Regions from separate parts of the Lysinibacillus sp. FW301-JW8 genome, predicted to be linked through region 3. Evidence: riboswitches for the same ligand, from Rfam matches in the RefSeq annotation. Region 3 holds a riboswitch; each other region holds the start of a gene.
The links. A riboswitch is a leader RNA that binds a small molecule or an ion and turns the genes downstream of it on or off. The one in region 3 is predicted to bind thiamine pyrophosphate.
Positions count from the first base shown of each region.

Region 1: another riboswitch for thiamine pyrophosphate. It lies ahead of thiW (energy coupling factor transporter S component ThiW); the one in region 3 lies ahead of thiT (energy-coupled thiamine transporter ThiT).
Region 2: another riboswitch for thiamine pyrophosphate. It lies ahead of AC3WOM_RS22375 (ABC transporter substrate-binding protein); the one in region 3 lies ahead of thiT (energy-coupled thiamine transporter ThiT).

Region 1 covers NZ_JBYTBB010000033.1:38,908-46,903, forward strand. Annotated here, with positions in the region: gene AC3WOM_RS14360 (VWA domain-containing protein) at 1-2,217, shown strand, start outside; gene thiW (energy coupling factor transporter S component ThiW) at 2,382-2,870, opposite strand; TPP riboswitch at 2,985-3,092, opposite strand; gene AC3WOM_RS14370 (MFS transporter) at 3,168-4,364, opposite strand; gene AC3WOM_RS14375 (LuxE/PaaK family acyltransferase) at 4,765-5,943, shown strand; gene AC3WOM_RS14380 (iron-sulfur cluster assembly scaffold protein) at 5,959-6,312, shown strand; gene AC3WOM_RS14385 (cysteine desulfurase family protein) at 6,322-7,491, shown strand; gene AC3WOM_RS14390 (peptidase U32 family protein) at 7,507-7,996, shown strand, end outside.
Region 2 covers NZ_JBYTBB010000072.1:8,171-16,166, reverse strand. Annotated here, with positions in the region: gene AC3WOM_RS22395 (TatD family hydrolase) at 1-416, opposite strand, end outside; gene AC3WOM_RS22390 (ABC transporter ATP-binding protein) at 406-1,155, opposite strand; gene AC3WOM_RS22385 (ABC transporter permease) at 1,133-1,903, opposite strand; gene AC3WOM_RS22380 (thiamine-binding protein) at 1,903-2,193, opposite strand; gene AC3WOM_RS22375 (ABC transporter substrate-binding protein) at 2,195-3,193, opposite strand; TPP riboswitch at 3,352-3,461, opposite strand; gene AC3WOM_RS22370 (hypothetical protein) at 3,521-4,711, opposite strand; gene AC3WOM_RS22365 (sigma-70 family RNA polymerase sigma factor) at 4,692-5,225, opposite strand; gene parC (DNA topoisomerase IV subunit A) at 5,459-7,897, opposite strand; gene parE (DNA topoisomerase IV subunit B) at 7,894-7,996, opposite strand, start outside.
Region 3 covers NZ_JBYTBB010000011.1:41,756-49,751, forward strand. Annotated here, with positions in the region: gene AC3WOM_RS06705 ((Fe-S)-binding protein) at 1-218, opposite strand, end outside; gene AC3WOM_RS06710 (GntP family permease) at 264-1,577, opposite strand; gene AC3WOM_RS06715 (helix-turn-helix domain-containing protein) at 1,689-3,485, opposite strand; gene AC3WOM_RS06720 (small protein YxzF) at 3,618-3,743, opposite strand; gene AC3WOM_RS06725 (magnetosome magnetite crystal formation protein family) at 4,269-4,601, opposite strand; TPP riboswitch at 4,726-4,833, shown strand; gene thiT (energy-coupled thiamine transporter ThiT) at 4,952-5,512, shown strand; gene map (type I methionyl aminopeptidase) at 5,697-6,452, shown strand; gene AC3WOM_RS06740 (TspO-related membrane protein) at 6,474-7,187, opposite strand; gene AC3WOM_RS06745 (polyphosphate kinase 2 family protein) at 7,387-7,996, shown strand, end outside.

The sequences.
Region 1 (7,996 bases), on a different contig from region 3:
TTTACAAATATAGGAGCAACAGATCAAACAAATATTGAACAAAGTCTCCAGCTTGCTTCGGGGATTGTTAATTCAAAAAAGGCAACACGATTGGTACTTCTAACAGATGGCAATGAAACAAAAGGGAATGCTTTAGAGCTTGCATCGAAATTTAAAGGCTCCAATATAAGTGTTGATGTTGTTCCATTTCATCAACCAGTTTCTACAGATATATCACTGAAAAGCTTTGTAACCCCACAAGTTGCATATGTGGGTGAGCAGCAGCAATTAGTTACTGAAGTTCATGCGACAGCTGCTAGTCAAGGGGAGCTTCTATTATATGAAAACGACAAACTTGTTCACCGTGAGGCTGTAGAGCTTGCACAAGGCTCCAATGTATTTACGTATAAACATACTGCTACAGCAGAGGGTCTTGTAAAGTATGAAGCTGTTGTACAGGTTGAGCAGGATGCCATTTTTGAAAATAATAAACTAACAAGCGTAACAATGGTACAAAGTGAACCACATTTATTAATTGTTAACGGTTATGATAGTGCATCACCTATTGCAGCCGCTCTTGGTAGACAATCTATCTCCTTTGATGTTATAGATGCTCGAAGTTTGCCAAATGAGCTTTCTAGTTATCTACAGTATAATGCTATTATTTTTGATAATGTGCCAGGACATCTAGTGGGCGAGGCCAAAATGAATGTTATAGAGCAGGCAGTAAAAAACTTTGGCGTTGGCTTTACGATGGTTGGTGGTGAAAATAGCTTTGGCTTGGGTGGCTATTTTAAAACGCCAATCGAAACTTTACTACCTGTTGAAATGGAAATTAAAGGAAAGGAACAATTACCTTCATTAGGACTGGTTATCGTACTAGACCGCTCTGGCAGTATGTACGGAGCGAAGCTAGAGCTAGCTAAGGAGGCAGCAGCTCGTTCTGTTGAAATGTTACGAGATGAAGATACGCTTGGGTTCATTGCCTTCGATGATCGACCTTGGGAAATTATCGAAACAGGACCACTTGGCAATAAGGAAGAAGCAGTAGATACGATTTTATCAGTAACGCCAGGCGGTGGGACAGAGATTTATGGATCACTCGCTAAGGCCTATGAGAACTTAGCAGATTTAAAACTACAGCGAAAGCATATTATTCTATTAACGGATGGACAGTCACAGTCAGGGAATTATGAAGACTTAATTGCTGAAGGAAAAGAAAATGGCGTAACATTGTCAACTGTAGCGATTGGACAAGATGCAGATGCCAATTTACTTGAAGCACTTAGTGAAATGGGTAGCGGGCGATTTTATGATGTTGTTGATGAGCAGACCATACCTTCTATTTTATCCCGTGAAACGGCAATGATTTCACGCACATATATTGAGGATAACCCCTTCTATCCAGCCATCTATAACGCATCTGGTTGGAACAAGTTATTTGCAAATGGTGTACCTCAAATGAATGCTTATATCGGAACAACAGCGAAACAGGGTGCCTCTGTAATTGCGGAAAGTGAGAAAGAGGATCCGGTGCTGGCTCAATGGCAATATGGCCTTGGCAAGACATTTGCCTTTACTTCCGATTCGACAGGTAAATGGACAGGTGACTGGGCAAGATGGCAGGATTGGGGAACATTTTGGCAAACGCTTATATCTCAAATGCTACCAAGCTATAATGACATTGCCTACGATGTACGTTTAGAATCGGATGGTTCATTTATTATTACAGATCCTACCAACGAAGCAGCATTTTTAGATATTGTAGCTGTCAATGAAGCAGGGGAAGAACTTGAAACACAGCTTGAGGCCATTTCAGCCTCACAGGTTCGGGCAGTTGTGCAAGCAGAGCCAGGACTCATTTTCTTCCGTATTGCTGATGAAGATCAAGCTATTTATCAGGCAGGGATAAGTGTACCTTATAGTGCTGAATATGAGTTACAACCAGTAAATGATAAGCTGGTGGAAGAACTGACAAAGCAAACGGGTGGCTCTGTTTTGAAAGAACCGAAGGAGGTATTTCGTGAATTTACGAAGAAAGGGGCAGACCGGCAAAATATAGCAACGTGGCTTATATTAGCAGGTATGTTATTCTTCTTCATCGATATTACGATTCGCCGCTTTGGCTGGGGCATCTTTGCTAAGTCGAAGAAGAAAGAGTCGCTTGTAGAGAATAAAACCATACAGGCAGAGGATACGAATGTTGCTCAGTTATTAAAGGGCATGAAAAAACGATAAATTGGATTAAATGACAGTGCAAAATGATTGATTATTTTGCACTGTTTTTTTGTATATGATTGGGTGGTTCTTTGAAAAGGGGAGGTTCATCTCATAAATTAGGGGGAAGAAATCCCAAAAAGGAGATTTCCGCTCAAAATAGAGTGGAAGGAATCCCTGTTCATTTAATGGAAATTTTTAATAAGTACAGTATTTCGTAGACTACTAGCAACGGCCACACCTAAAATAGCACCAATAATACTAGAGCTCAAAAAAGCAGGCATGAAAAACATTGCTGCGACAGATGTTCCCATTAAGATATATGCATATGGTACTGCTATGAGGGATGCGATGATCCCAGTTCCTACTATTTCACCGACACCTGTTAGCCAAGGTTTGCCACTGTATTTATAAGCTAATGCTGCACAAAATGCGCCAATGACACTTCCAGGAATGGCTAATAGGGAGCCTGTCCCTGTTAGAATACGAATTATTGCCGTGACAAGGGCAATGATGATGGTTGGTACTGGACCGAGTAGAATGGCACCAATGACATTTATGGCATGCTGTATTGGATAAGCTCGCGCAATCCCTGTTGGAATTGAAACGAAGGTAGAACCTGCTACAGCAATTGCCACTAATAAGGCCATGATTGTTAATTTTCGAATTGACATAAGTAACACTCCCTTGAAATATTAAATGAATGGTTATCGCTGCTAAACTGGTTAAACACAAAAAGACCGCTTCCTGAAAACAATAGGAAGCGGCCTTGCATTTACATATTAAAAAGCAAGATGTCGCCACTTCCCTACGCTAGTATGAACTAGATCAGGTTCAAAGGGTCCATATATGACAATATATGTCTCAGCCTTTTAAAGACTCCCCTAGTGGTAAAAATTATTTAATTTGTGTATAACATCGTAACAAGATAAATGTAACATACTGCTAATAATAGTCAATGATTTTTCAGACTATTTAGAATCGGGCTGCATAAGATGTGGTGCTTTTTTCATTGTCCAAATAAGGGCAAGGAAGAAGCAAGCCATCAAAATAATAGCACCAAATATATAAGGGCTATTCATATTCCAATCGAATAAAATACCTGCCAATGCTGGACCAATCATATTCCCAAGGCTCATATAAGCATTATTTAAACCTGCTGCAAATCCTTGCTCATTTTCAGCAAGCTTGGAGATCAGTGTGTTGACAGCAGGACGAATTAATGTTGTAGCTGTAGAGAAGATTGTTGCAACAACTAAAATAAGGGCAAATCCAGAAACGAATAATATTAAGTAAATAGATACAGCTGCAATAAATAAATTGACCAATACGACCTTCATTTCACCGTAGCGATTAAAGAGTGGGGTAATGACAAACATTTGTACAACTACACCAAAAGCACCACCCACTACTAAAATAATAGCAATATCTCCGGGTGTATAATGAAACTTATCTGTAACAAATAATGATAAAGTCGTTTGGAAATTAGCAATTCCGAACGAGAATACCATCATAATAATAAGCATAACAAAGTAAGGCATATGTACTGAACGTACCATTTGTTTTGCGAGATTGTCTTGCTTATGCATTTTTTGTGCTGCATTTGGTTTGGTAGATGGTAATAAAAAGAACGATAAAATAGCAGCCAAAATAGCCGCAGCTCCAGCCGTATAGAATGGAAAATGTAAGCTGACTTGCGATAAGAATCCACCAATACCCGGTCCAATCATAAAGCCAAGAGACATGGCAGCACCAAGCATCCCCATCCCTTTGCCTCGTTCTTCATATGTTGTAACATCTGCCACAAATGCCATAATAGGAGGTGCAACAAAGGCTGATCCAAGGCCACCTAAAAAGCGTGCCAAGAAGAGCATCCAAACTTCTGTAGAGAGCCCAAAACCTATTTGTGCAAGTCCTGTTAGTATAAGCCCGAAAATTATAAGATTTTTTCGACCATACTGATCCGAAAGATTCCCAGCAATTGGAGAAAAAACGAATTGAGCTAAGGCGAACGTTGCAATAAGCATGCCTAAAACTTGTCCTGCAGCACCAAATATTCTTAAATACTCTGGCATGACAGGAATAATAATTCCAATACTCCCCATTGCGATAAACATATTAAACATTAAAATATACAAAGCCGCCTTATTAGACTTCTGCTGGGTCATCGAATACCCCCCTTTTCTAATCAAATATAGTACAGTCTATCACAAAGAAAAATGGTTTGCTAATAGTTAGGATTACACTAAATAGTGGACCAATGGTTTATTCTTAAACTAATAAATGATAAATATTTTGCAATAATAATTAAGTATTCAATTAGTAAATTCCACAAGTTTTTTTGTGGAATTTACTTTTTTTCTTGTAGTGAATTAGGGGTTACATCATTTGTTCTTATGTTAATCTTTTTATGTCAACTGTATGACAAAAATTGTAATAATTAGTGCCTTATATATGGTTGATATTCCCCTAATAATTCCTGTAATAACGGCTAATTACTGATCTACATGAAGAGGTCATGAGCTGAAAACCCGAGAGAAATTGATATTAAAAAGGAGAGGAAATGTAATGGTAACTATTCAAGCAGCAATGGAAAATTTAAAAGAATTAGGTATTAATCCAGTAACAGCAGTCATTGGGTCAACTCAACAGCTATTTCAATGGGATGAAGAAAAAGTCAATGAATTAAAGGGTTATTTAATCTCCCAAAATTTTAAACATCATTATGAAAACAATAGCTTTTATCGAATGCTATGCGAGGATAGCGGCGTTACACCTGCTGATATACAAAGTTTAGATGATATACAAAAAATTCCACTTATTCCGGTAACAAGTTTTAAAAGACCTGACTCTCATTTATTATTATCAACATCTTTAGAGAACATAGAATTTGAAATGCGAAGTACAGGAACAAGTGGTATCCCAAGTATATCGAGAAGGGATGCTGAAACATTAAACAATTGCGTATTTAGTATTTACGCAATGTATAGAGAGATGTTTGCCTTCTCTCGTGGAGCTGGTCTCTTTTTATTCCCTTCTCCAGAAGAAATGCCAGAGATGGGAATGGTAAAAGTATTAAATATGCTCTCAGGTTTGTTTGATGCAACAAGATGTCTTGTTAAGAGAGCATCCTTCAAGCCTAAAGAGGCAATAGAAACTTTAGAAAAATGGCAAAACATTCATACACGCCACATCGTAGGACCTCCATTTTTAATTTATAAACTGGTCAATTATTTAAAAACAAATAATATTCATTTGAAGTTAGATCAAAAGACGATGATTATCAATCTAGGAGGCTGGAAACGCTTTTCTGGTATGGAGATACCTAGAGAACAATACAATAAAGAATGTGCTGAATTTTTAGGTATTCCTGAAGAAAATATAAGGGATATGTATGGATTAGTTGAATCTAATATTTTAGCTATCGAGTGTGAGAAACAGTCTAAACATGTACCACCTTGGGTTCATTTTTCATTAAGAAATCCCAAAAATTTAGCGGAAGAAGTACCACAAGGAAAAAGGGGTGTTTTAGCAATATTTGACCCTACATCCTTGTCATATCCAGGATTTATTCAAACTGAGGATTTAGTGTATTTAAAGAAAGAAAATACATGTGAATGCGGAAGAAATGGTCAGAAGGTGGTATATCTTTCTAGAGTAGCGGGTGCAGAAATAGGTTGTTGTGCCATTAATTTAGAGAAGCATATGGATGCCGCAGAAGAAAAAAATGAAATGGCAGAAGTATAAGAGAGGATTCTAAGCATGTACAATTCTATCATTATTGATTATTTTAGTAACCCTCGACATTCTGGTGAACTGGCTGATGCAAATATGGAATTAAAAATTGGTAACTCTGTTTGTGGAGATACAATTTTTATGAGTGTAAAGGTAGAATCTGGAATGGTAAATAATGCAAAATATAAAGCATATGGTTGTGCTACATCCTTAGCAACGGCTGATATATTTGCAGAATATATCATTAATAAATCAATAGAAGAAATTAAGCAGCAACCGCAACATGAGATTGATAAAATGCTAGGGGAGTTGGAGCCTCCTCAAATGCATTGTTTGAATATTTTACATGAGTTATTTGAGCAAATACGTTCGGCAGCTTAGGAGGCTTTTATGATAGGAAGATATTTTGATTATAATGCCACTACCCCTCTTCGGGAGGAGGTGGCTTCGACTATGATAGAAAATATAACGCTATTTGGTAATCCCTCTAGCACGCACTCCTTTGGACAGTTAGCGAAATTAAAAATGGAAGAGGCACGCTCAAATGTTGCCACAGTAATCAATGCAGAAAAGACAGATATATTTTTTACTTCTGGCGGTACAGAGTCGATTAATACCGCATTGAAAGGATATTTCTTTTCAAATGAAATGCGCCCGTTTCATATCATCACTTCTAAAATCGAGCATGCTGCAACTTTAGAATTATGTAAATATTTAGCTACCCTTGGTGCTGAAATTACCTATTTACCTGTTGATACTAATGGATTCATAGCAATTGAAGATTTAAAAAACGCTATTCAAGAGAATACAGCGCTTATTTCAATCATGTATGCTAACAATGAAATCGGATCAATTCAACCAATTAAAGAAATGGTGAAAGTTGTTAAGAAGATCAATAGTAATATTATCTTTCATGTTGATGCTGTACAGGTGATAGGAAAAATCCAGATAGATGTTCAGGACTTAGGAGTGGACGCATTATCGATGGCCGCCCATAAAATATATGGTCCTAAGGGTACAGGTGCATTGTACTTGAAAAACGGTGATCGCAAATTAGAACAGCTTCTTCACGGCGGTGGGCAAGAAAAAGGTCTTCGTGGTGGTACAGAAAATCTCTTAGCTATTATTGGTTTTGGTAAAGCTTGCGAAATAGCAAAAAGAGAGCTAAAGCAAAATGCTAATAACATAATCGCATTAAGATCTTATTTACTAGATAAATTAGAGAATTCGATTGAATACTATGAAATTAATGGTCCTGTGTTAGGTGAGAATTTATTACCAAATACTATTAATATATCTTTTCTGAATATACGAGCAGAAGCATTGGCTGTTCTATTATGCCAAGCTTATGGTATTGCAGTATCTATTGGTTCTGCCTGTAGTGCCGATAAAGCTAATTTATCTCATGTATTATTAGCACTCGGTCTAACTGAAGATAGAATAAAATCGTCTATTCGTATTAGCTTTGGTTATTATACGGACTACAAGGATATTGATTTTTTTATTGAAAGTCTAAAAGCATCTGTTAACCGTCTACGAAGTATGCTCCCAGTTGGATAGAAAGGAGTCAATAAGATGGAGAATTTAAAAATTGTGGCACCTGTACGATCAAAATTTATGATGGAAGAAATGATAGAGGCTGGTGCAAATGAAATATATTTTGGCGTTTCAACTCCGCTTTTTCAACAACTATCATTTGATAATAAATTTCAAACAGTTGCAGATTATCCTGCCCACTTTTCAGATTGGGAGGAAATAGATGGCATAATAGCTTTAGCAAAAGCGAACAATCTTAAAGTCATATTCATGGCCAATACCTCATACGTCCCTACTAGCATTGAAAAAGATTATCAAAAGCATGTTTACAGAGCACTTGAAAAAGGTGTAGATGCTATTACAATATCCTCAATACAATCGTGCCATCTGCTTAATCATTTGGAAAAGGACATTCAAATAATTTCAGGCTCACAATTAGCACCAGTAAATAAATACGGAGCCGAGCTATTAAAGGATTTAGGTGTCAAAAGGATAACATTGTCCCAATCAATGACATTAGAAGAGATTC
Region 2 (7,996 bases), on a different contig from region 3:
AGCAAGTCACAAACAAGTGCTGCATCCTCATAAACTGCATGTAAAATAATTGGTTTATCTAATTCCTTCGCTAACAAAACAAACTGTTCCAACAATGCTGTATATGGACGATAATCAATAGATTTTTCTTGCTTTAAATAATACGGCAGACCTACTTCCCCTATTGCTACCATTTCATGTGTATGTTGACGTATCCAATCAAATAAAGCATCCATTTCGTTTTTACTAGGCAGGGCTTGCTCAGGATGAAAACCAAACGCAACCTTTACATTTTTATAAGTTTTCGACAGCATCCACGTTTTTTCACATGATGCAAGATTCATACTGACCGCAATAACATGTTCAGCTTTCTCTAATAAAGAAGGTATCTCGTTTTCCAGATACTGATCTAAATGAATATGGGCATCAATCAACATGAACATCACCCTTCTCTTCTTTTAAAAACGTAAATAATTGTTGCTTTAATGCTGCAAATGTCTCCGAATGACGAATCTCCTCTTGTCGTGGTCGTGCAAAAGGAACAATTATTTCTTGTTTAATTGTTGCTGGTCGTTTCGATAGCACAATAATACGATCCGCCAAAAATAGCGCTTCCTCAATACTATGGGTAACAAATAAAATGGATTTTCGATATTTTTCCCAAATGGATAATAGCCAAGCCTGCATTTCTAGTCTTGTAAATTCATCTAGCGCAGAAAATGGCTCATCTAAGCATAAAATAGGCTTGTCACTAACAATTGCACGAATAAAGGACACTCGCTGCTGCATACCGCCAGATAGCTCTCTTGGATAGGCATTAATAAATGAAGCAAGACCCACTTTTGCTAACCACTCCTTAGCAAGTTCTACATTTGGTCTTTGCTGAAGCTCCTCTACAATTGTGACATTTTCTAAAATGGTTCTCCATGGTAATAAGCATGGCTGCTGAGGCATATAGCCAATCGTTCCTCTTTTCTGCTGTATATCTACACCGTTTAATAAAATAGCTCCCTTATCAATAGAAGAAACACCGCCAATTAATTGAAAGAGCGTGCTTTTCCCACTACCAGATGGACCAATGATTGCCACAAATTCACCGTCCTTTACCTCAAAAGATAAATCTCGAATGACCTGAAGAGAATCAAAGGATTTATCAATATTTTGAACGCTTAGCATGGAATCCTCTCCCCTTCACAGTAAGTTTTTCTAGCAGTAGAATAGCGCTAAATAATACTAAACTTAAACAGACAATAGCCAAAATTGCCACAAACACACGATCTGTACGAAATGATGATTGGGCCAATGTCATATAGACCCCAATTCCCTTTTTGGCACCTAACCACTCAGCAATAACAGCCCCCATAACGCTGTATGTGGCAGCAATTTTAATACCCGAAAAAATAGATGGGTATGCAAATGGCCATTCTAGCTTCCAAAAAGTTTGTGCCTTTGTTGCCCCAATCATCTCAAAATAATGCTTCAACTCCGGTGAGGTTTGACGAAAGCCATCCATTGCTGCAATAACAATTGGGAAAAAGCATACAAGACAAATAATGATAAGTTTAGGTAATAAACCAAAGCCAAACCAAATAATTAATAACGGTGCTAGGACGAGTATAGGAACGTTTTGTGACATAATGAGAATGGGATAAAATAGCTCTCGAATAAATGAAAAACGATGCAGGAGCACAGCAACTGCTAGTCCACAACCTATGCCAATAGTAAGTCCTAGTAAAGCTAATTTCACTGTTGCGAAGGCATGAGGCATAAATGTTTCATACGATTGTATACCTTCTGTCAAAATAGCACTTGGTGCCGGCAATAACCAATGCGGTATATCTGCTAAACGCACGATTAGCTCCCATATGAATAAGAGGAAGGCGATAAAAATTATCGTCCTTCCCTTTTGTATTGCCCACTTCATCACTGGTATTTCTCCGTTAATGTGCCCATTGTAATCCCAGTTGGCTGATATAAAATTTTCACTTGCGTAATAACATTGATGGCACCAAGCTCTATCATCTTGATATTCATTCGTTCAATAATTTGTAGTAACGTTGTCAGCTCACCCTCCATTGTCGTTTCTAAAGGGTGCACCTCATATTTCACACCTGATGCATCAATAATAGCAATGGCTGCATCAACAAATGGAATAACATCTTCATATTTTTCTGTTTTCGGGATAATTTGTACACTGATTAATGAGTTTGCCATATTACTTTGTCTCCTTTTTCGGTAAAAAGTCGTTTGTAAATGCTTGTACTGCGTTAAATTCGCCCTCTAAAACGTTGTTGCTAGTCATCCACTTCGCGTAGTTTTCCCAGACAGTTAACTTTTGCTCGCCCCATTGAGCAGCGTCATCCTGATACTTATCTGCCAGCCACTCCTGACTTTTATGCACAAGATCTTTATCTAAATCAGGTACTGCCTCAAGTAAAACATCTGCTGCCTCACTTGGATTACTGATCGCATATTCATAGCCCTTTGCCACGGCAGCGACAAATGCTTCAACTGTCTTTGGATCATCCTTAATCATTGTTTCATTCGTAGCTAGAACGGGTGTATAATAATCCAGTTGATCACTATAATCTGTTAAATACAGCATGTTCAGCTTTTCACCACGAAGCTCAGCTTCAATTCCAGTCCAAGCATAATAAATCCATGCAAAATCAATATCTTTTTTCATCATTGTAAAGAAATCTATATCGCCGGCATTAATAATATCTAATTTATTAATATCTGCATTTTCAGTTTGCATTAATGATTGTAAAACGGCCTGCTCAAGAGGAGCTCCCCAGCCACCATACGTTTTCCCTTCAAATTCCTTTGGTGATGTAATGCCCTTAGAGGCAATTGAGGCAAAGCCAGAAGTATTATGCTGAATAATCGCCGCAATCGATACTAGAGGTACATCCTGTACACGAGCTTGAGTAATTCCCTCCTGATAGCTTACACCAAACTGTGCCTTGCCAGACGCCACAAGCTGATCCGCTCCTGCGTCACCAGGTTGTAAAATATCAACATCTAAGCCCTGCTCTTCAAAATAACCTAATTTCTTAGCAACATATAGCCCTGTATGATTTGTATTTGGTGTCCAATCGAGTACAACGGACACCTTTTTCAATGCATGTTCATCCTTGTTGGTATCCTTTTTTTCGCTACAGCCAGCTAATGTTAAAAGAGCAGCCATAAGAACCAATAACCATTTTTTCATGCTGAATCCTCCCAGTAAATAGTGTGAAAGTGTTCATGAGTGAATGTTTTAACCAGAAGAAAGCGTATTCATAGAATATCTGTAATTAATGTAAAGAAAACATAAAAAAACGCCCAGGAATCCTCCCAGACGTTGTGCAATCAATATCAAAAACTTACTTTTTTTGAATAGATGTTCCCTACGCTGGTACGAGCCAAATCAGGTTCAAAGGGTCAGCGTCTAACGGACACAATCTCAGCTGGCACTACCAGCCCCCCTACATTCTTTACATATGAACTTTTCGTTGATTATTATACCCATATCTCACTGTAAATAACAAGGCTCTATTTAATAATAACGCTGTAAAAATATTTTAACTGCATCGTCTCTCGCTTCAAGAATTCCACCCTCTGTGAGATACTTTTCATTTAGCCCAAATACCTGTAATGTTCCTTCCATAGTATATCGTGGCTCAAAGAGAGCTAATGGAATATCTTTAAAGTCGTAAAGTGGTGTTAATGAACCATCTTCTTTGACTTGATAAGATCTAAAGCGATATTTTTCCTCCTTCGGTATCCATTCGTATAGAGCAAGATTATTTTGATAGGCTGTTAAAGTAATGGCTTTTTTACCATCAAGTTTATGATAGGAGCCATCCACTAAATCAACATATCCTGTCTCTAAGCTTTCTCCCGTTTCAAAAGAAGCATAGATTTTATGGTCAGTCATTGACATGTCATGTATGCGTTTAAAAGGTAAATCGTATTGTTTTTCTTTTTCCGTTTGAACATCATAGAGCGTAAAGCGGACCGTTTCTACTCCATCTTTTTTAAAGGCACTTGGTAGGAGCAATTGATTGTCCTGATAAATTGGCTGGCTTACTGCACTATTATCAAAGGCTTGTTTAAATTGTTTTACCTCATTTGTACGCAGATTTGTTAAGCTATAAATGGTATGACCTGTCCTTGTATCAGATATTTCTGTCAGTAACGTATCATCTTCTAAATCCATAAAAGTATCCGTAGGAAAGCCTTTGACCTCTAATGTTACTCTATTTTTTACGAACATAGATTTCCTATCATCAACCATCCAAGCAAGCCAATCTTCATTTACTAACATTTTTGAAATAGGGAATTTACTTGTTACTTCCACTTTTTCAATATGTGTATCGAGTGCATAGGAATAAATGGTATTGCCTTCGTAATAATAAAAGGAGTTCGTTGCATCATCAAAGACAGCTGTAAATAATGTATCAGCAGATCGACCAGGGATACTAATTTCTTCATAGAATTGCTCAGTTATTTGCGAAATCGTCAATTGTTCCTTTATTTCATCTATAAATGGATAACTTAGTAAAGCCGTAAGTGCTAAAGCTGAAATTCCTACTGCTATGGGCTTCCACACATGTTTTTTTACAGGGGTTTGCTGTTGCTCAAATCTAACATGAGCAGCCTCTAAAATCTCTTCTTTTTTTTGAGGAGTTAATGCTAATTGATCTGGTATAGTAGCCTTTAATCGATTACGTAAATTCATTTCCATTATAAAACCCCTCCTTTTCTAATTGGATACCTACTCGTTTTCTCCCTCTTGCTAGCCTTGTTTTCACTGTATTGATTGAACATTGTAAAATGGATGCGATATCGGTGATAGATAGTTCATCATAGTAATAAAGCCAAAGAACCTCTCGATATTTCGTTTCTAATGTAGTAATGCTGTGAGCAATAACATCCATTTCCTCCTGCTTTAAAATTTGAGATTCCACTGATATAGAGGCTTCCTGCTTTTTAAAAAGACTAGTTAACTCTGTTTTTCGATATGCCCAGCTTTTAAAGTAATTATGACACTCGTTGACAACCATACGGTACAAGTAAGTTTTCACACTAGAACGCCCTTCAAATTGCTCCATATGAATGTAATAGCGGATGAACACTTCCTGCACAATATCCTCTGCCCTTTCTTTACTTTTTACATATGTATAAGCTAGTCGAAGTAAGTAATGACCGTATAAATCCATAGCCTCCCGTAAATGTATATCTCGTTGTTGTTTCTCCAAGCAATTCCCTCCCTTCATCAATTTGTATAAGTTAGACAAAGCACAATGCTCATTGGTTTCATTTTTCCATTAATTTTGTATTAATGGCATTATTCAACTGGTGCTGAATAACGATAAAAAAATCACTCATAATGAATGGCACTTTAAAAATTAAAAAAAGTCAATTTGCATCACATTTTTTGTGGCAAATCGACTTTTTTAGTGTCCTCCTCATAAAGAGGCTGAGCTTCAATTTAGCTTGGATTTTGTTCTTTTTTTGCTGTTAATACATGTGAGATCTGTCCGTCAGTTGCAATATCTACTTTAAACGAGCCATTTGAATGACGATCTGCACGGGTTAGTGCATGAACATCTACGATCTCTTGTACACCTTTTTCAGTTTCAATGATAACATGCTCCTCATCTGTCGCCTTGACTACTGCAACGATACGATGAGGGTTTGCCTTTAATTCAGTTAAAACCTTTAAGCCCCGTTTCGCACGACTAGCCATCTCTACTTCAGCTACATTCATTTTCTTCACAGCACCTCGCTGCGTTACAATAACAACGTATTCTGTGTCGTTTGGCTGTAAAACATTGACACCAACAAGTGCTTCCCCATCTTTTAAGGTAATCCCTTTGACACCACCAGTTTTCACACCAGTTACTGGTAACTCCTCCATTGGGAAACGGATGGCATAGGCTGTATCAGTTGTTAATAATAATTCAGTGTCATCCGTAACGAAATCTGCAAATATCATTTCATCGCCAGCTTTTACATTCATTGTTTTTATCGGCTTCGAATAACGGGTAACTGCATAATCTGCCAAAGGAGATCGTTTAATTTGTCCATCTTTCGTAGCCGTTAAAATATAGGTATTTGTTTGTTCAAATGTCTCGAAACCATAGACCGCAATAATAGATTCATCCTCTCCAGTTGGCACAATACTCGATATATGCTGACCGAGATCCTTCCAGCGAATATCTGGTAGCTCATGAACAGGCTGGTAAATATAATTGCCTCGATTTGTGAACAGCAGCAGATGATGCTGTGTATTTAAGTTTTCTTCATACAATAAATAATCTGAATCCTTCATCGCAATATCCTGACCATTTGAGGCTGCATGGGAACGTGTAGATGTCCGTTTAATATAACCATCCTTTGTTACAGTAACGACAACCTCTTCACTTGGTACAAGGACATCTAACGTAATTTTGATTTCTTCAATTTCTTGTTCAATTTTCGAACGACGTGGCTCTGTAAAGCGTTTTTTAATATCAAGTAACTCCTGTTTTATGACGCGGATAAGCTTTGCTTCACTATTAAGAATGCCCTCTAGCTTGGCAATCAATTTATTTAATTCATCCTGTTCTTGGCGAAGCTCTGTAATGTCCGTGTTCGTTAAACGGTATAATTGCAAGCTAACAATTGCCTCAGATTGCACCTCTGTAAAGTCAAACTTAGTTTGTAAATTTAGTTTCGCATCTTTTTTATCATTAGAAGAACGGATCGTAGCAATCACTTCATCTAAAATAGACAATGCCTTAATTAAGCCGTCAACGATATGCGAACGATCCTTAGCCTTTTGTAGATCAAAAATCGAACGGTTTGTAACGACCTCTTTTTGATGGGCAATATACGCATCAAGTAATAAAGGTAATGTCATCATCGTTGGACGACGATTATGAATGGCAATCATATTAAAATTATAAGCTACTTGTAAATCCGTAGTTTTAAATAAATAATTTAAAATACCTTGCCCTGGTACATCTTTTTTCAGCTCAATGACCACACGTAAGCCTGTACGGTCCGATTCATCGCGAATTTCCGCAATACCTTCTAGACGCTTATCGACGCGTTGCTCATCTATTTTTTTCACAAGATTCGCTTTATTAACATCATATGGCAATTCCGTAATGATGATCTGCTCTTTGCCGCCTTTAATAGGTTCCACAACAGCTTGCGCACGGACAATGATTTTACCACGGCCTGTTTCATAAGCTTTTTTAATTCCATCAACACCTTGAATAATACCACCTGTTGGGAAATCTGGACCTTTAATAACTGTCATCAACTCATCAACCGTTGAATGAGGCTTTTCTAAGCGCATTAGAACACCGTCCAGCACCTCATCAAGAGCATGAGGAGGAATATCTGTAGCATAGCCGGCTGAAATACCTGTCGAGCCATTCACCAGTAAATTTGGAAAGCGTGCTGGTAACACAGTTGGCTCCATATCCTGATCATCAAAGTTTGGCACGAATTCAACAGTTTTCTTGCCAATATCACGTAGCATCTCTGCGGCAATAGCTGATAGTCTTGCTTCTGTATAACGCATCGCTGCTGGTGGATCACCATCAACAGAGCCGTTATTGCCATGCATTTCAATCAACATATGACGCGCTTTCCAATCTTGACTCATGCGCACCATAGCTTCATAAACTGAGCTATCACCATGAGGATGATAGTTACCAATTACATTTCCGACCGTTTTAGCGGATTTACGAAATGGTTTATCGTGTGTATTCCCCTCAGAAAACATTGCATATAGTATACGACGCTGCACAGGCTTAAGACCGTCACGTGCATCAGGCAACGCGCGGTCTTGAATAATATATTTACTATAGCGACCAAAACGGTCACCCATCACTTCTTCTAAAGGTAAATCTTGAAACTTTTCCGTACTACTCATGCTTGGTCCTCCTCTTGTTGGATGAATTCATTGTCTAAAATATTTGAATCATCCTCCATACCGAAGTTTACATTGGCTTCGATCCATTTTCGACGCGGT
Region 3 (7,996 bases):
ACCACGTAATCAGCACCATCAAATGCTTTTATCATATTTTTCATGGCTTCCTTTGCTTCCTGAACATAGCCTGAGTTATAGGCAGGTTGTCCACAGCAAATTTGCCCCTTTGGAAAAATAACTTCACAGCCAAGATGTTCTAGAAGTTCTACAGTTGCTTTGCCCACATTTGTTTGAAACATATCTACTAAACATGTTGCGAAAAGTGAGACTTTCATGTTTGTTCATCTCCTACTGTTTAAATAATAATTGAGAGTATTTACTTAAGAATAAAGTAAGATCGCAGTAATTAATGCTGGTATTGCTGCAATAATGGGCCCAATTACTGAAACAAAAAAGATATGTTTGTAGGCATCTTTATGTGTTAATCCTATAACAGCCAATACAGTAATAACGGCACCATTGTGCGGTAATGAATCTAAACTACCTGAGGCAATTGTCGCAACGCGATGAAGTGCCTCTGGATCAACCCCTAAATCTAAATACGTTTGAGCAAGTGTTTCCATTGCAATTCCAAGTCCACCAGAGGCAGTACCTGTAATCCCTGCAAGTGCTGCAATAGCGACATAAAGAGAAATTAAGGGACTTCCAGGTATGTTGGCAAGCATTTCTGTTATTACACCAAAGCCTGCAGTTGCTGCAATAACTGTACCGTACCCGACATCAGCACTTGTGTTGACAATTGGTAGAACGGTATTTGTTGCACCCACATTAATTGCTTGTAGCTTGTTGTCTATGTATTTCCAAAAAATAATGATAGAAAGAAGCACAGTAAGCATCAATGTATAAAGGATATCTACCTTAAAAACGTTTAACGTAACAATTAAGAAGATAGGTGGCAAAATACTTAAGATAAATGGCGGATATCTTCTAACACTTGCCTCAAAAGCTTTTGAATCTTGTTTTTCGGGATTTTTCATATTTTCATATGTTTCACCACGTGCCTCTGTTTTAGATAATTGTCTTTTTAAATAGAAGCAATTAAAAAGAATAATGGTAATAGTAGCAACAATTCCAACAACAGGTGCTGCAGTAGCTGTTGTATCTAAATATTTTGTTGGAATGATATTTTGTACAGATGGTGAACCAGGTAGCATGGTCATTGTAAATGTTGCCATTCCGAAGAAAAATGCCCCCGTAAATAAATGCCAAGGTATATTCATAGCTTTAAATAATGGTTTAGCAATTGGTAAAATGGCGAAAATTACGACATATGTATTAATGCCACCTAATGTTAAAAAGGCACAAATGATTACGACTGCCATTAGCGCGTTAAATTTACTATGACGTCCCATAATATTCAAAAGTTTTTCAGCTATTGAACGAGCAGCACCACTTTCTTCCATAAATTTTCCGAAAATTGCGGCAAATAAGAAGATAAGGTAGTAATTTTTCATAAAATTTATAAACCCACTCATATAATTGCCTTGTAATGAATCTAAAATAGGCATTTGATTTAAAATGATGACGATTAAACTTGCTACTGGCGCAATAATAATGATACTGAAGCCACGTAATGCTAAAAATATTAATAAAGCCAGTGACGCAATAATCGTAAATAAACTCCATATTTCCATACCTAGACAGCCCTCCTGCTTAATAAAAATATTCTGAAAATTCAACAAGTAGGGTTTAGTATAACAATGAATACTATGAAAATACTATGTAAAAACAGACAAAGATAAGAACTATCCTTTGTCTGTTTTGGCTAATTTTATATTTTGTAAGTAAGAAAACATATAGATAGCAAGATTTAATTCGAACATAGTTTTCCCATTCTGCTCGTCAATCCCTATTAATGAAAAAATCGTTTGGAGTCTATATTTAATGGTGTTTAGGTGTACAAAGCATGCCTCAGCTGTTTTTTTTCGGTTTTGATTATGTTCAAAAAATAGCTTTAGTGTATATAACAAATCAGTTTTATGTTGATTATCGTATTCCATAATTGGTCCAAGCTTCAACTCAACATATTCTGCCATTTCCTGTGGGTCATTATTTAAAAAAAGTGTATAAGGTCCAAGCTTATCATAGGAAATGATGAATGGTGCCTGTTCTAGTGTCTGTAAATAGTCAATACACTTTGTGGAGTCCCGATATGAACTGAAAATGTTTTCAATTGTATCAAAGTGTCTTCCGAGACCAACCATAAACGATAGTGAATTGTACTTTGTCGAGTCTTTTTCGAGGAGTACAAAAAAATATTGAATACGCTCTTTAAACTGTTCGACTGAAACTCGCAAATTGTTCATAAATAAAAAATGATAGTGTAAATCATGCTCCGAGATGAAAACTGGTAAGGAAAATAAGCGAGTTAAACGATATAGTAGTTTACTAAATTGGTGCTGCATTTTATTAGTCTGAGCAACATGATATGTTCTTCCATCAAGTTGTAGAGTAGCACATAAGTAATGAGAAGTTTGTTGCACTTCTTGACGTTTATAAAAGGCATTGAAATTTGAGTTTAAAAGCTGTTGTAACAAATATCCGTCGTATTTAAAGGAATTTTCTAGCTCCTTTTCCTCCTCAGCTAACTGTAAGGCAAATAATGCACCTGCCTGTTCTACTGCAAATAAATCTAAAGGATCCATTTGTAAATGTTGATTCATCACAATCAGTAGTATTCCTATAACACCTCGTTCTGTATGGATAGGAAATAAGTAACTTACATACGTTTCATCTTTAAATGGTATGTATACTTGATGTCTTACACATTGCTGTACAACTGTATCAAGATGCTGTGATTTTTGCTCTTTTAAAATGTCAGTAGCAAGTTTAGCTACAGGAGATGATGCAAACAATAGATCGTAAAAATCTGTCATAATTGCTACAGATTGGTCTAGTAATGATGCAAGCGTATCAATCATATCGCTGAGTCGGCCACGTGTTAAGGAAACCTGTGTTAAAGCATTATAAATGCGCTTAGAGCGTTCGTTTTGAGTAAATAATTTTGCATTTTCAATAGCAATTGAGGATTGGTTTGCAAATGCCTGTAACATCGTTAAATCACTATTTTCAAACTGTGTATCTCCTGAAAAATTGACAATTGTTAAAACGCCTATACATGAATTACTTTTATCAAGAAGTGGAGCACAAACAGCACTTTTGGGATAAGTTAAATCACCAACTGCTTTTGTATAGTTTTCTTCATACTGTGGAAATAAATCCGCCATGCTTTCTGTAACATCATTGCTAGAGTGAAATCTAAATGCTTGTTTTTGAGAGAATACCTTTCCAGTCATCCCTTCATTTGAGGCAAGGTGAATCTTTTTTAAATAAGCCAGGTTATAACCAATGGCATGCTTGGCAACTAGACGATTAGTTTCTGTATTTAACATAAACAATACCCCTGCATCAGCACCGTCTATCACATGAAGTACCTCATTCATTAATTTTTCTAATACTTGGTTAATATCGAGTGTTGAAGTAAGAACCTGTGCTGCCTTAACCAAGCTCATTAATTGTTTTTCACTATTTATTTTTAACAACCCCTCATCTGTAGTGCTAAACCCTATTTTAATATAAATCTGCTATGCCAAGTACAAATTAGAAAAAAGTTATAGAGTCAAAAAAAAGAATCTGCTGGGAAAAAGATGAGCAGATTCTTTATTTGGGATGTATTATTTCTTATAGCTGTTTTTTGGAGAAGAGGGGGCTCCTTTTTTCGCAGCAATTACTTTTTTGACAATTGGTATAACGATAGGTGCTAATTTTACGGCGGTTTTGACAACTTTAGATACTTTCATAAAAAAACAGCTCCTTTTACTAAAAGTTCTACCTGTTTATCTTCATTCAGCAGAAGACTCCCACCTCTATAGGGTGAGATGAATGCGGTTTTGGTTTCTTTTCAGTGGGTGTCCAAACACCTACTGAAATAGAGGAACTCAGTCTAAGAACGCCACGTCCTGTGGCAATTTATCTGTGCGAAAGCGAAGCGACAGCAACACACAACTGAGTGACCAACATCATGTTGCTGCAACTGCGTTAGCACTACGCTTTCGCACAAAAAACATCATGTTGCTGCAACTGCGTTAGCACTACGCTTTCGCACAAAAAACATCATGTTGCTGCCGCTGCGTTAGCACTACGCTTTCGCACAAAAAACATCATGTTGCTGCCGCTGCGTTACACTACGCTTTCGCACAAAAAACATCTGTTGGCCCAAAGCCTCCAGCGGATGTCACGGATTTTCAAAAGAATGAATTGTGCCTGCACAATTCAAAATCCGGACGCAATTACGCCAAGGCGAAATTGATATTAGAAATGAAACATTAACGAATAACGCGAACAGCTTGCACTATATTCCAAATAACAATCCCTAGTGAGACAAGTAAGTAAATGGCAAATGATGCAAACCAAACGATCATAAACGTATTGCTACCTGATTGTGGATCAAAGGTGTTAAACGATATGGTTGAGAAGACAAAGACAGCAAAGAAGATGATACCAAATACAAACGGGATTAAATGCGATATAAGTGCTCGAATAGAGTGTCTTTTTACGTCGCTATCTTTAGAAACAAAGTAAACAATTAATGGCACAATAAAGGGTGCAAAAAAAACGCTGAGATAACTAAAGGCAGATAAAATTTTTTGGTTCTCCATAGTTGTACCTCCTTTTTTAATATTTACGCATGAAAAACAGCAAAGTTTCAAAAAAAATTGTGAAAGAGAGTTGTAATCATATCCATGTTTGCGTACAATGAGGTTGTTCAAATAAAAAAGATGTAACGACCACAAGGGGAGCTGATGATGTCAGCTGAGACTGGGCACGTAATGCCTTAACTCTTTGAACCTGTAAGTTAACACTTGCGTAGGGATGTGGATAGAAACCGACACTTGTACGATGTGAGGCTCTGTCCTGGCATTGTTTTTTTTTGCCAGATAGAGTCAAAAAGTAATTTGATTTCTATTCCTGCTCTTGTATCCTACATCGGAACAAAGGAGAGAATAATATGGACAAAAAAAGACTTTTAATGCTTGTGGAGATCGCGATATTCGCAGCGATTGGCCTTGTGCTTGATCAGATTTCCTTTAAAGTATGGGCACAAGGCGGCTCTGTTAGTCTAGTGATGGTACCAATAATTTTAATAGCCTTTCGCTGGGGTCTTTTACCTGGTCTGACAACGGGCTTACTTATTGGTGTTATGCAAACAATGTTTGGTGCTACAGTTGTGCATTGGTTACAAGGCTTACTCGATTATGGCGTTGCCTTCACAATAGTAGGCTTGGCTGCAATCGTACGTCAACCAGTTCTTGAGGCTGCAAACAATCTAAACAAAACGAAAATGGCGGTATATATTATTGTTGGAACTGTATTAGCAGGATTTTTACGCTATGCAGCACATACCATTGCTGGCGCTGTATTTTTCTCGGAGTATGCTGGCGATCAAAATGCATGGATTTATTCAATTATTTATAATGGAACATATATGCTACCAGCAACAGTTTTAACTGCCATTGTTGGTGTTCTGTTATTTACAGCAGCACCACAATTAATGCAGCGAAAATCATAAATAATCTACCCTTCACAGTAGTGGAGGGTTTTTGTATCGTATTTAACTACTCGCTGTGAAATATTGCTACATTTTAGCACTTTGCAATTTATGAGGGCATACAATATTTAAAGCGTTTAACGTTTTATGTCAAACAAGTTATGTTATATTAAAGAGTAGATATTAGATGAAAGGGACGTTAAAAATGATTGTAAAAACGCAAGAAGAGATTGAAGCCTTTAAAAAAATCGGTCGTATTTGTGCTGAAATTCGTGAGGCAATGAAGGCTGCGACAAAACCTGGTGTAACAACACTTGAACTCGATGAAATTGCTGGCCGTATGTTTGCTGAGGCAGGAGCAATTTCTGGACCTAAAGGAGAATATGACTTCCCAGGATACACATGTATTAGTGTCAACGAGGAGGTAGCACATGGTATTCCAGGAAAACGCGTGATTAAAGAAGGAGACATCGTCAACATCGATGTATCTGGTTCATTAAATGGCTACTTTGCAGATACAGGCATTTCATTTGTAGTGGGAGAAGGCTACGAAGATAAAGAAAAGCTCTGTCGTGTGGCAAAAAGTGCCTTTGATCGTGCCATGACAAAAGTAAAGGCTGGATCAAAATTAAATCAAATTGGTAAAGCTGTTGAGCGTGAAGCATATGCTAATGATTTAACAGTCATTATGAACCTAACAGGTCATGGCTTAGGGCTTTCCTTACATGATGAGCCAAATCATATTTTAAACTATTATGATGCATGGGATTCTACAATCATGAAAGAGGGCATGGTACTTGCGGTTGAGCCTTTTATCTCAGCAAAAGCAGAGCATATTGTTGAAGCTGGTGATGGCTGGACATTCGTTACTCCAGATAAATCACTAGTTGCCCAAATCGAACATTCAATTATTGTGACAAAAGACAAACCAATTATTTTAACTTCATTGGATGAGGCATAAATTAAAAATCCTGCTGCCCAATTATTTGGGGGAGGCAGGATTTTTTTTTATGAAAAGTATACCGACTAATAGTACACCACATAAAAATAAAGCAGCTGTTGTTACAAGTAGCTCTTCAAAACCATTATGTAACGCGATTCCGATATAAGCCCAAATAAATACAGATGGATACATAATATCGAAATGATGGAAGCGCATATGTAATGCGATGGCAACACCGATTGTCAATAAAATTACTGCCCATAGAGGGTTGCTAAGACCAAAGCCGTTCCATCCATAAGCTGTCAATGTAAAGCTTGTATCTGTCATCAAAATAAATGTCGACCATGCATAATAAATAGAGAAAGGGATACGTCCTGCCAACGATTTATCGCTTAGAGGATATGTATTGTACAGCGAAAACACACAGAAAACTAAAAGTAGTGTATTGCCAAGAGATGCGATAAATAGCTCCTGATGCCAAACGACTATCGTGATTATCTGCAATATACATATGCTGCTAAAAAGAACAGTCTGTTTAATTGTTGTCTTTTTAAAATTCATGACTAACCAAAAACCAAGTAACATGTAAATGACGATCCAAATTACATGACTGACATTAAAAGGTGCAAATACAACAGGAAAACGATTAGAGATGTCTAACGAAGATTGACCATTTATTTTCATGAAAAAGGATGAAAAGGTTAGGATGACTGAGACAATATAAGTGATTGTCATCAAAATAAATTGAGGCATGTTTTCCTCTCCCTTCGTATTAAATTGTATAGGGAAAAGACAATTAAGTATAGGACTGCACTCTTTCCATTATAACGGAAATTCCCAATAATGTATCGCGTTGTTTCATATAAACTATCTACAATTTACCATTTGTATAGGCATCTAAATGATTCTTTAGTACAATAGGAATAATCCAAATAGAAGGAGTGAAGTTTTAATGGCTCAAAATTTAACAGATTTAGATTTATCTATTGAACTAGATAAAAAAATGTATAAAAAGAAATTAAAAGTACTCCAATATGAAATGTTAAATGCACAGCAATTTTTATTAAAAAATAAAATTGGGCTAATATTAGTATTTGAAGGTATGGATGCAGCAGGTAAGGGAGGGGCCATCAAACGTTTAATTGAACGTGTTGATCCGCGAGGCTATGTGGTACATCCAATTTCTGCACCTCAGCCCCATGAACTGCGCTACAACTATTTACAACGATTTTGGAGAAAGCTTCCACAACATGGACAAATAGCTATTTTCGATCGTTCATGGTATGGACGAGTTTTAGTGGAACGTATTGAAGGATTTGCAACAAAGGATGAATGGTCACGAGCTTTTGAGGAGATTAATAACTTTGAAAAGATCTTAACTGCAGGGGATTACATAATCATCAAGTTTTGGCTCCATGTCTCAGATGAAGAGCAGCTCAAACGTTTTACTGAACGTGAGCAAAACCCTTATAAGGCTTGGAAGTTAACAGAGGAAGATTGGCGTAATCGTGAGAAAACACCTAAGTATGTAGAAGCAGCAAATGATATGTTTGAGAAAACAG